DNA from 4 places in the Pseudaeromonas sp. HNCC25DJ180 genome. Region 4 is predicted to be linked to each of the others. Evidence: predicted binding sites of a transcription regulator. Region 4 holds the regulator's gene; each other region holds the start of a gene.
The links. Region 4 encodes sigma-54, which starts transcription at its own class of promoters, with help from an activator protein. Its sites were predicted from a motif close to TGGCACNGTTTTNGCTT; they were not measured.
Positions count from the first base shown of each region.

Region 1: a site for sigma-54 is predicted at 1,660-1,676, ahead of ACZYTD_RS07630 (ammonium transporter). Genes of this name have one in related genera too.
Region 2: a site for sigma-54 is predicted at 1,748-1,764, ahead of flgA (flagellar basal body P-ring formation chaperone FlgA). Genes of this name have one in related genera too.
Region 3: a site for sigma-54 is predicted at 1,709-1,725, ahead of ACZYTD_RS12220 (nitrate reductase). Genes of this name have one in related genera too.

Region 1 covers NZ_JBVAYF010000006.1:210,808-213,926, forward strand. Annotated here, with positions in the region: gene ACZYTD_RS07625 (LTA synthase family protein) at 1-1,458, shown strand, start outside; gene ACZYTD_RS07630 (ammonium transporter) at 1,807-3,024, shown strand.
Region 2 covers NZ_JBVAYF010000005.1:160,729-163,847, reverse strand. Annotated here, with positions in the region: gene ACZYTD_RS06330 (flagella synthesis protein FlgN) at 85-501, opposite strand; gene flgM (flagellar biosynthesis anti-sigma factor FlgM) at 498-851, opposite strand; gene flgA (flagellar basal body P-ring formation chaperone FlgA) at 937-1,659, opposite strand; gene ACZYTD_RS06315 (chemotaxis protein CheV) at 1,788-2,699, shown strand; gene ACZYTD_RS06310 (CheR family methyltransferase) at 2,721-3,119, shown strand, end outside.
Region 3 covers NZ_JBVAYF010000012.1:60,515-63,633, reverse strand. Annotated here, with positions in the region: gene ACZYTD_RS12230 (DUF3369 domain-containing protein) at 1-969, shown strand, start outside; gene ACZYTD_RS12225 (hypothetical protein) at 1,057-1,461, opposite strand; gene ACZYTD_RS12220 (nitrate reductase) at 1,874-3,119, shown strand, end outside.
Region 4 covers NZ_JBVAYF010000001.1:252,249-255,367, reverse strand. Annotated here, with positions in the region: gene rapZ (RNase adapter RapZ) at 1-182, opposite strand, end outside; gene ptsN (PTS IIA-like nitrogen regulatory protein PtsN) at 190-636, opposite strand; gene hpf (ribosome hibernation promoting factor) at 639-926, opposite strand; gene ACZYTD_RS01190 (RNA polymerase factor sigma-54) at 948-2,414, opposite strand; gene lptB (LPS export ABC transporter ATP-binding protein) at 2,471-3,119, opposite strand, start outside.

The sequences.
Region 1 (3,119 bases), on a different contig from region 4:
TTGATGTTCACCTGCCTATTCGCCATCGGCCTGCTGGCCAACTTTGCCAAGATCAATGTCTATGGCATCCCCTTGGGCGGCGACGATCTGCAAAATCTGGGGAGTCTGCTGGAAATCCTGCTCGATCAACACAGCAGGATAGTCTGGGCCGTGCTGATCGCTTCTTTACTGATCCTGTGGCGCCTGCGGCTGTTTGGCTGGCTGCTGCGCTGCAGTGCCGTGCTCATCGCCTTCTTCGGCTTCAGCGTGTTTGCCACCCAGGCCAGCATCAAGGTGCTGGGGCCCAACATCAATTACTTCCACAGCGAAGTGAATTACCACAGGGACATGGTGCGCCGCGGTCCCACCCTCTATCTGTTCGACCTCATCAGCGGTCTGGTTTCCGGCAGCACCATCTTCACCTATCCCATTACTCCCTCCCTACTGCAGGAAGAAGCCAGCCCGGCTCCTGCCCCTGTGGGCCAGCAACCCTATGATGTGGTCATTGTGATGCAGTACGAGGCGTTGTGGCTGGGCTGGCAGGGTGGCATCTGCAAACCAGCACCGACCCTGCATCTCCCTGCGGGGGTCGAACAATTCAGCAAGGAGATCCACTCACCCACCACGGGTGGCATGACAGTGCTGGCCGAGTTCGAGATGAATACTGGCCTGCCAGTCGGGATCCTCAAACAGGGGATAGTCCCCTACTACTACCTGAGTGACAACGTACCTGGCCTGGCCCGCAGCGCCCAGCAACAAGGCTATGAGACCCGCTTCATTCACCCCTTCAAACGTAACTTCTGGGGCCGAGACAAGGCCATACCGGCACTGGGCTACCAGCATCAGGAGTTCGAGGATCAATTTTCCGCCCTGCAACAGAAGGGACTCTACGCCAGCGATCAGGCTGTGGTTGAGCACATAGTGCAGCAGGTAAACCAGAGCACACAGCCGCAATTTATCTATGCCGTCACCATGCAGGGCCATGGCCCCTTCAACCAGCAGCGCTATGCCCAACAGGAGCTGGACGCTGCCTGCCCGAATCAGAGTGAAGGCAATCGCCAGCTCCTGAATACCTACTACACTGGGGTGGTAGATGCCATGGCCTCATTGGAACAGCTGGTAACTGCGCTGCAGGCCAGTGGTAAACGCTATCTGGTACTGGCCTTCGGTGATCATCAGCCCTATCTGATGAGTGCCGGTGAGCAGGTGCTACCCAAACATGCCCACACCGAATTCACCTTCCGTATCCCCTTCATGGCCTTCTCTTCATCGGGATCTGTGCCCTTGACCCAAGCCTATGGTGGGGTGCGACAACTGTTCCAGGCCAGCCAACAGACCTCGGCACTACTGCGCGGCGTCACCCCCCAGTTGCGCCCTGCCCTGCTGCACCCCCTGCTGGGCATGGAGAAAAGTTTCTCGCTAAGCGACTACCAACTGCAGATCCATCAGAGCTTCCGTTCCGACCTCCTACCCCACTGATCCGCAAAGCTTGCTCTGGTGCAGATCACCAGGCAAGCCCCACACACCAATAACTCCTCCTTGTGGTGCATTGCACTGTAATGGGGCACAGAATAAGCGCTCATGGCTGGTGCAGCCCCTAGGGAATACCCCTGTCACCTTAGTGGCTTTTTCCATTTGAGATCAATGGATTACATTTTAAAAATATTGAAACAACAAACCTGGTACAGTTTGTGTATCAGGATGGCCCGCGCGCACCAGATCCACTCCCAAAGATGGAGCCTTGCGCCCATACCAGCAAAGAGCATGCTCATAAATGGCACATAAAATGCCCAATCAAGAGGCATCACTTCAAGATGGAGGTCGGTTGTGGTTGATGTAAACAGCGCAGTTGAAACGCTGGTCACGAGTTCGGATACCCTGTTTATTTTGCTGGGTGCCATCATGGTGCTGGCAATGCATGCAGGCTTTGCCTTTCTCGAGCTAGGCACAGTACGAGGCAAGAACCAGGTCAATGCCCTGGTCAAGATCATCACAGATTTTGCCGTCTCGACGCTGGCCTACTTTTTCTTTGGCTACTATCTAGCCTATGGTCAAAGCTTCATGGGCAGCGCTCAGAGCCTGGTGACCAACCATGGCTTCGATCTGACCAAGTTCTTCTTCCTGCTGACCTTTGCCGCAGCCATTCCCGCCATAGTCAGTGGCGGTATCGCCGAGCGGGCCCGCTTCTATCCCATGCTCATCTGCTCATTTTTCATCGTCGGTCTGGTCTATCCGCTGTTTGAAGGAATTGCCTGGAATAACCACTTCGGCATCCAAAGCTGGTTGCAGGCCGAATTTGGCGCCGCCTTTCATGACTTTGCCGGCTCAGTAGTGGTGCATGCGGTCGGAGGCTGGATAGGTCTGGTCGCCGTGATCCTGCTCGGCACCCGCCGCGGACGGGTACGCAACGGCCAGACAGTGGGCTTTGCTCCTTCCAACATCCCGATGCTGGCCCTCGGTGCCTGGATCCTGATCGTCGGCTGGTTTGGCTTCAACGTCATGTCAGCCCAGAAACTCTCTGCCATCAGCGGCCTGGTGGCCGTTAACTCGCTGATGGCCATGGTCGGTGGCACCCTGGTGGCTCTGCTGCTGGGTAAGAATGACCCAGGCTTCATCCATAACGGCCCCCTGGCCGGTCTGGTGGCGGTCTGCGCGGGTTCCGATCTGATGCACCCGGTTGGGGCCTTGGTGACGGGGGGCGTGGCGGGTGGTCTCTTCATCCTGGTCTTCACCTGGCTGCAACGTAAGCACAAGATCGATGACGTGTTGGGGGTTTGGCCGTTACATGGTTTGTGTGGTGCCTGGGGTGGTATCGCCGCCGGTATCTTCGGCAGCCAAGCCTTGGGTGGCATAGGGGGGGTCAGTTTCATGAGCCAACTGCTCGGCACCCTGCTGGGGATAGTGATCGCCGTCGTCGGCGCCCTGGTGATTTATGGCATCATGCGCCAAGTGGTGGGTCTGCGCCTGTCACAAGAGGCCGAGCACGAAGGGGCGGATTTGGCCATTCACAAGATCAGTGCCACCGCCCACGAGGTCCAGATCTGAGATTGAATCTCTCTGCTCTGTTAAAGCGGCTCCTTGTGAGCCGCTTTTTCTTTGTCTGCTCATAGCGCATCGCTAACCGCGCCAGAAACAACCAG
Region 2 (3,119 bases), on a different contig from region 4:
CGGGAAACAGAAGAGGGTTATGGCTTAGATAACCTGCGTGTGGAGAGGCGGCAGGGCGGTTAAAACAAAAAAGCCTGATGGGTGTCAGGCTTTGATCCCTATGGTGGAACTGGTGGGACGAGTGTGCCCCTTGCTGTCATAGGTGATGTTGTTCTTGTCTCGGATCTGGGTCAGCATGTTGGCCAGACGGCGATTTGAGTTGAGAGTCAGCTCAATGAGGCGGCCATTTACATCGTTCTTTTCCTGACAATGGGTCAGGGTTTCACGCAGTTGCTGCTGCTGGCTGAGCAGAGAGGTGTTGAGTTCTGCCACATCAGGGTGAGCTGATATGCTACTGTCCAGGGCTTGGATCTGTTCGAGCAACTGTTGTTTCTGCTCGGCAACTTCGGCCAATGGAATAGCATGACGCTGCTTGAGCAAGTCCAGCTCTTGCTCAAGCAGCGTCATCATGGTGTCAAGATTCTGTTGCTGTTGCTTCAGTAGCTCTATCAGCGGCATCATTTATTCAACTTATCCAATTCGGCTTCCATATCCAGCATCTTTTTGGCTACGCGCTGGCTGTCGACTGTGTAGTCGCCTTTCTCAATTGCGGCCTTCAGATGTTCCACCTTGGTTTGATTGGTGGTGGTGGAGGAGCCAATCTTCTGTTGCATCTTAGTCAGCAGCTGAGCCTGGTCGGTCAGCAGCACAGCATCCTGACGCACCACACCCTTGCTGGCATTATTCACCGCTTCTTGGGTGGCGCTGTTGTTGGCTGCGACATTGCCGCTGGTCTGCGCCGGGGCTGATTTACTGCCGGTAACTTTACCACTGGCATTGTTCAGCATGTTGTTCAGGTTGTTGATGGCCATGATGAGCTACCTTGGTTGCCGAATTCTCTTCATGCCTTGGTATCGGCAGAGTAGAGGTTAACTTTAGAAAATATTTTGCAGTTTCTCACATCTCGACCTTTACCACGCCCACTGCCACGACTTGGGCTGATATGACCTTGTGGGAGCGTAAGTTTTCAACCCGCAACTGCTCACCATAACTGGCATCCTGTAGCGCCTTACCGGCGGTACGAATGGATATGCCACCTGTCTCGGCGACAATTTCTACCGTGTCATCTTTGCATACTACACAGATTTGGTTGCTACGCACAGGTTGGCCAGGACGCAAATCTCGCTTGCTGCGAGTGCCGATAAGTTTCTCTATGTTATCAAAGCTGTCACCTCGCATCAGCACCTCCTCCATGAACTCCACTTTCAGATTTTCGGCCGAAAGGGTCGTGGATTTAGCCACGGCTTGGCTCACAGTGACAAAGGGGCGCAAGATCTTGACTCGTACCGGTACGAAAATCTCCCAGCGTGGGTCACTATCACAACTTAATTTCACCGCGGTATTTCGTTTGATCTCACCATTACCAGCTACACTAGCTGTAATATGCTCAGGGCAGGCATGAAGTTGTCGGCGCGAGTCTATCTGACTGGCGTTGACTTCAACTTGGCTTGTGGGGTCGATAATCAACTGACTGTAGACAAATTGTTCGGCCTGATCTTGTAGCTGCTGCAAGAGATCGTCAGCCGCCCAGGTCGAAAAGGTGATGCAGAGCCCTGACACGACAAGAGATAACCGACTAATCGTTTTCAAGTGCTTGCCGATAAAGCAGAATAACGACATATAGAAATATACTATCCTTGAATAAGACGACCGAGACGGCCCCGGTCTAAGGTTAATAGCCTAACGCTACCACTTCACTTTGCCGAATATGCAGGTTTGGTGCCAACGGCCTTACAATGGAGATAACTATGGCGAGTATCCTGGACTCAGTGAATCAGCTTACTCAATTGGTAGGGCAAAACCGATTGGAGTTACTGCTTTTTCGTTTGAATGGCCGTCAACGCTTTGGCATTAACGTCTTCAAGGTGCGTGAAGTGCTACAGTGTCCATCGCTGACAGTCATGCCTAAACTTCACCCCTATGTGCGTGGTGTGGCTCATATCCGCGGTCATACCATATCAGTCATTGACTTGAGTATGGCCACGGGTGGCCGCCCTATCGGTGATCTCTCCAAATGTTTCATCATCATTGCTGAGTACAACCGTTCGGTGCAGGGCTTTTTGGTCAGCAATGTTGAGCGTATCATCAACATGAACTGGGAATCCATTTTGCCTCCCCCCAAGGGTGCGGGTCGTTATAACTACATGACGGCGGTTACAGAAGTGGACGGTGAGCTGGTGGAGATCCTTGATGTGGAGAAGATCCTCGACGAGATCTCGCCCATCAATACCGAGGTGAGTAAGGCTTTGGTGGAGGAGAGTAGTCGCAGGGATCCTCATAGTCGTCCGGTTTTGGTGGCAGACGATTCCTCTGTGGCCCGTAAGCAGGTTGAACGCGCGCTCAATGCCATTGGCGTGAGTTGCATCTTGGCTAAAGATGGCAAAGACGCCTTGGATATGTTGAATGACATGGCCAAGAAAGGACCTATCGCAGAGCAAATCGCCTTGGTGATCTCCGATATTGAAATGCCAGAAATGGATGGTTACACCTTGACTGCCGAGATTAGAAATAATCCTGCGCTCAAAGGATTGCACATTATTTTGCATACCTCCTTGAGTGGTGTATTCAACCAGGCCATGGTGCAGAAGGTTGGAGCGAACAACTTTATTGCCAAGTTTCATCCAGATGAATTGGCGAAGGCCGTTCAGGATGCCATGTAACTTACTAGATGCAGAAATTAAATGAAGACACTGTCCGAAGACTTGTATAAACAGTTCAGTGCCTTTTTGGAGGTCCAAAGCGGGATTGTTTTGGGCGCCAATAAGCAATATCTGGTCAAGAGCCGTCTTGCTCCCTTGCTGGGGCAATACGGTTCTGACTCCCTTTCTGATCTCATCAAACGCGCCATGGATCCCAAGGAGCGGGATCTAAAGATGGCAGTCGTGGATGCGATGACCACTAATGAAACCCTCTGGTTTCGCGACATCTATCCGTTTCAGTTGCTGACGGACAAAATTTTCCCCGAACTGGGCAAGAATGGCCGTCCACTGAAGATTTGGTCTGCCGCCAGTTCCTCTGGGCAAGAGCCCTATTCCATTGCCATGACGGCCTTGGAGCACCAATTCAAGAAACCGGGGACC
Region 3 (3,119 bases), on a different contig from region 4:
CAGGTTAACTACCTGCTCAATCTCAATGGCGATGGCGTCTGTGCGAGCCGAGTCGAGGCCTATGCTGCCTCGGCCGAGGATGGGCATTACAAGGTGCTGGCGGCGACCGATGCCTATTCCAAGCTGCATATTGACGAAGATGTGGCTACCCTGCCAGCAGAAGTGAGAGAAGCCTTCCATACAGCCTTACGCAATAGGCGCAGTCAGTTTGGCGCCCACTTTTTTACCTGTTATTACCACAGTAAGGCCGGTGCCGAGACCGTGGTCTATATGACTTTTGCCGATAATATCAGCAGTGATGCACGCGAACTGCTGGAGATCTTTACGGCCAACGTGGCGATCACCTATGAGAGTCTGTTGCTGCGGGAAGAGATTGAAGAGACCCAGCGTTCGACCATCTACCTATTGGGTGAAGCGGTGGAGCGCCGCTCAAAGGAGACAGGTGCCCATGTCAAACGGGTAGGCGAGTTGTCGGCCTTGCTGGGTAGGCTGGTGGGGATGAGTGAGCGGGATGTGGAGTTTTTACGTCAGGCCGCCCCCCTGCACGATGTGGGCAAGATTGGCATACCGGATCGCGTACTCAACAAACCGGGAAAACTGGATGGCGAAGAGTGGGGAACCATGCAAACCCACTCGCAAATTGGTTTCGAGTTACTCACTAAATCAGAAAAGCGGGTGTTGCAACTGGCGGCTATCATAGCCCATGAACATCATGAGAGCTGGGACGGTGGTGGTTATCCCCGAGGCCTCAAAGGGGAGGCAATCCACCTAGCCGGTCGCATTGTCGCCTTGGCCGATGTATTTGATGCCCTGGTCAGTAAGCGCTGCTACAAGGGTGCCTGGACGTTTGCCGATGCGGTTGCCTATATCCGCCAGGGTCGAGGCAATCAATTTGATCCGAAACTGGTGGAGCTCTTTTTGGCGCATCTCCCCGCCGTGGAAGAGATTTACACTCAATTCCCGGATTAGTGATCTGCCCGGTGTTGAGCCCGTGATCATCAGCCTCTGCATTGAGGCTGTCTCTATGCTGCGTCTTGCCTGCTTCTTCTCTGAATTTCAGTCAGGGGCTTTCTCTTCTTCATCTTCTGGCGCTTGACTCGGGTTCACTATGCTACAGAGCATGCCGATGAAGGCCTCGACGGCCGCTTCGTTATCGAACTCAAAGGGCAAACCATAGTGAATTTCACTCCTGCCGGTATGCAGGCGTTTGGGAAAGCGGGTCATCTCGGCATTGTGGTAGAAGTCGGCCTTAGCTCGCACCCCAGGAATAGCGGCCAGATCGGCAACAAAGGGTTGTAGGGCGGGCATCAACACCAGTTTGCCATGCTCTCCCTCCCTATGCAGATAGAAGGCATGTTTGCAGTGGGGTAACATGTATTCGGTGATTTTTTTTAACCGGAAGTTAGTACGGCACTCCAATTTTTTTAAGCTGTTTTCCAGTATGGCATAGTCAATGGACACGTCTTGCTCCCTAATGTCGTGAGGCGGCGCTAACCGGTCCGAGGATGGCTGAGGCCGCGAGCCTAGCGCATACCCTAACGGTTAATAGCACAGGGGGCGAGCGGAATATGGAGCTTGGGGTGAGTTGCCCTGCTTTGCCTTATTTTAATGCATTGCTCGGGCAAAAAGCCCCAAAGTGGTGAGTTATTACCAGCTTTAAGTGGGGTGGGAGTGATAAGAGTGCCCACTGGCTGGCTAAAGTGTTAAACGGCATGGCTTTTGCTTTTAATTAATTGTTAGTTTTTAAATGCACGTTTGGACACTGGCGTCCCTGACCCTCTACCAAGAGGGGGGACGCTTTTTTTTGCCCGCCAACCGGGAAGGGAGCCGATGTATGACTGACCCAAGCTCAGACCCAACAAGCATAAAGCCGATGAACGCAGAGCCTGTGAGTGGCGCCACCCTCACTACCTGTGCCTATTGTGGCGTGGGATGTGGCATCCGCATCGAGGCCGGAGAGCTGACCGGAGATGTCTCTCATCCTGCCAATCAGGGCGCTTTGTGCATCAAGGGCGCGAGCCTGCTGGAGACCATGGCTTATCCTAACCGCCTGCTCTACCCGCGACTGCATGGTAAACATGTGGGCTGGGACGGGGCGTTGGATGAGATTGCCCAGCGCTTTAGCCAAATCATTGCCGAGTCCGGGCCTGAGGCCATTGGTTTGTATGTCTCCGGCCAGCTGATGACGGAAGATTACTATGTGGCCAACAAGTTGATGAAGGGTTACATAGGCGCGGCCAATATAGACACCAACTCGCGGCTTTGCATGTCATCAGCCGTCACCGCACACCTGCGGGCTTTTGGGGAGGATGGGGTTCCTGCTTGCTACGAAGATCTGGAGCTGTGCAACCTCTTGGTGCTGGTGGGGGCTAATACGGCCTGGACCCACCCGGTCATCTTTCGCCGTATCCAGCAGGCGCGGGCTCGTAACCCCCAGATGAAACTGGTGGTGGTGGATCCGCGCAAGACCATGAGTGCCGAGCAGGCCGATCTGCATCTGGCCATTCGACCGGGTAGTGATGTTTGGCTATTCAATGGCCTCTGTCGGTATTTGCTGCAGAGCGGGGCCGTGGATGAGGCCTATGTGGCCGCCCATGTGGAGGGATATGACGCCCTGTGCGGCATGCTGGATGGTCCGGAGTATGAGCTCGCGGCCGTGGCCGAACAGTGTGGGGTGAGCGAGGTGGATTTGCGTGCCCTCTACCGCTGGTTTGCCCGTGAGCCCAAGAGCGTCACCCTATTTTGCCAGGGGGTCAATCAATCCAATCAAGGAACCGACAAGGCCAATAGCATCATCAATGCCCATCTATTGACGGGGCGGGTGGGTAAACCGGGCGCCTCTCCCTTTTCTATGACCGGACAGCCTAATGCCATGGGGGGGCGAGAGGTGGGCGGCCTGGCCACGCAACTGGCGGCGCACATGGGCTTTACTGCGCGGGATTGTGAACGGGTACAACGCTTCTGGGGCTCACCAAGTATAGCTCGCCAGCCTGGGCTCAAGGCGGTCGATCTGTTTGAGGCGGTACGGGAGAAGAAGATCCGCGCCCTGTGGGTAATTGCCACCAATCCAGCCATCTCCCTGCCTGACTCGGCTCGGGTGCGTGAGGCGTTGGCTAATT
Region 4 (3,119 bases):
GGGATGTTACGCACATCTATGCTGACAGCCAATTGGTCATACTTGTCGCGCAGCTCCCGCACCAGATGGGGCAGCAGGGAGACAGGCAGATTATCGACACAGTAGTAGCCGAGATCTTCCAGTACGCGCAGGGCTATGGTCTTGCCTGAGCCGGAACGGCCACTGACGACTATGAGTTTCATAGGCTGCTCAAGGGGTGATCATCAGTTGGTAGAGGGCATCGTCATCGGCGGCTTGCCGCAGTTGACGACAGAAGGTTTTGTCATTGAGCTTGCTGGCGATGAGGGAGAGGGTCTTGAGATGGATCTTGCACTCGCTCTCGGGCACCAACAGGGCAAAGAGGATATCGACCGGTTGATTGTCGATGGCATCAAAGGCGATGGGTTGTTCCAGGGTGAGAAACACTGCGGTCAGCGGGTGACCGTCGGGGATGCGACCATGAGGTATGGCAATGGCACCGCCTATACCTGTGCTGCCCATCTTCTCGCGGGCCAGCAGGCGCTCGAAAAGATCCTGCTCATCGAGACCCAGGCGGCGAGCGGCCAGCTCGCTGATGAGCTCGATGGCGCGCTTCTTACTAGAGCAAGGGACCGCACCATGGGTGCAGTCCCTGCTGAGAAAGTCCTGAATTAGCATGCTTATTTGCTGTTTAACTTTTCTTTATGCTTGATGATCTGGCGATCCAGCTTGTCGATCAGAGCGTCGATAGCGGCGTACATATCTTCATGCTGGGAGTTAGCGAAGATCTCACCGCCATTGACGTTGAGTTTGGCTTCGGCGATCTGGTTGAGCTTCTCAACTGTCAGAATAACTTGAACATTATTGATCTGTTCGAAGTGACGCTCCAGTTTGGCAAATTTGCTATTTACGAAGTCACGCAGCGGGTCGGTGATTTCAATATGATGACCTGACAGGTTAATTTGCATAACGTCTTCCTTTTTGTTGGTCTACAGCAGGCGTTTGCGCTGACTGGACGGGGGTATAGAGAGAGACTCACGATATTTCGCGATAGTCCGTCTGGCTACCATAATACCTTGTTCTGTAAGCAAATCCGCGATCTTGCTATCGCTTAAGGGTTTTGCCGTATTTTCCGCTGCGACCAGTTTCTTGATCAAGGCCCGGATCGCGGTGGATGAGCACTCCCCTCCATTATCAGTATTGACGTGACTGGAGAAAAAGTATTTAAGTTCGAAAATTCCTCTGGGGGTATGCATGAATTTTTGTGTGGTTACCCGGGATATGGTGGATTCATGCATTTCCACCGACTCGGCCACATCGTTCAGTACCATGGGCTTCATCGCCTCTTCACCATACTCGAAGAAGTCTTGTTGCTGTTGCACTATGCAGGTGGCTACTTTGAGCAGGGTCTCGTTACGGCTCTCCAGACTCTTGATGAACCACTTGGCCTCCTGCAAGTGTGAGCGAATAAACTGGCTGTCGCTGCTGTTGCGGGCATGGCGGGCCATGGCGGCGTAAGTTTCGTTGATGCGGATCTTGGGCATGGCATCCGGGTTGAGTTCGACCATCCATTTACCGTGCTTCTTGCTGACGGCCACATCGGGAATGACATATTGGGAGTCACTCTGGATGACGCTGTTACCCGGGCGAGGTTCCAGGTTGAGGATGATATCCAGCGCCTCTTTCAGATCCCCCTCCTTGAGTTGCATCTTGCGCGCCAGGTTGCGGTAGTCGCGGCTGCCCAGCAGATCCATGTGCTCCTGCAGCATAACCTTGGCTTCGGCGAGCCAGGGTGTGGTTGGGGCGTATTGGCCCAGCTGAATGAGTAGACACTCCTGCACGCTGCGGGCCGCGACCCCGATAGGATCGAAGTGCTGGATGCGCTTGAGCACGGCTTCCACTTCATCCAGATCGACTTCTCTATCGTCGGCCTGCACCGCCTGCAGTATGTCGTCCAGCTCTGTGGTCAGATAGCCGGACTCATCTATGCCATCTATGATAGAGAGGGCGATGGCCTGGTCCAGCTCGCTGAACGGGGTCAGGTGCATCTGCCAGAGCAGATAGTCCTGCAGGGTTTCTGTGGTCTCCCCCTGATAGATGGAGTCATCGTCACTGGAGGGCAGGCCACTGGGTTGATTGGCTCCGGCGGTATAGACCTCATCCCAGGTGGTATCCATGGGCAGCTCATCGGGCATATTATCCTGATTGAGTGCCTCGCCTGTGTCCATCTGGCTCTCATCGTGTTCGTTGTCATGCTCAGCGTCATGCTCCTCCGACACTTGAGGCGCGTCCAGGTTGTCACTCTCCTCCTGCTCCAGCAGCGGATTGGCATCCAGCGCTTGCTGGATCTCCTGCTGTAGCTCCAGGGTGGAGAGTTGCAACAAGCGGATGGCCTGCTGAAGTTGTGGCGTCATGGCCAGCGATTGGCCCAGTCGCAACTGTAGAGTCGGTTTCATCGACGTTGGTGTGTCCTTATGCTGTACTTGTGAATAATCAGTCTCAGCATCAATTGCTAGAGGGTGAATCCTTCGCCCAGGTAGACCTGTTTCACTTGTTCATTGTGCAAAACTTCGTCGGGAGTGCCTTCGGCAATCAGTTGACCATGACTGACGATATAGGCTTTCTCACAGACATCCAAGGTTTCCCGTACATTATGATCGGTAATTAATACCCCAAGCCCGCGATCCCGTAAATGCTCAATGATGCGTTTGATGTCGATGACCGAGATGGGATCCACACCGGCAAAGGGTTCATCCAGCAGAATAAATCTGGGCTCGGCAGCCAGGGCTCTGGCGATTTCTACCCGTCGTCGCTCGCCACCGGAGAGACTCATGCCAAGGTTCTTGCGGATATGGGTAATGTGAAATTCTTCGAGAAGGGACTCCATCTTATCCAAGCGCTCAGCCTTGCTGAGGTTCTGGCCAACCTCAAGTACGCCCATCAGATTCTCCTCCACCGTCAGTCGACGGAAGATGGAGGCCTCCTGGGGGAGATAGCCGATGCCGTTGCGGGCCCGTTCATGCATGGGCAGCGTCGTGATGTCCATGTCATCTATGGTGACGCTGCCGCCATCCTGGGGTACCAGGCCCACTATCATGTAAAATGAGGTGGTCTTACCGGCGCCGTTGGGGCCGAGTAGACCCACGACCTGGCCTGTCTCT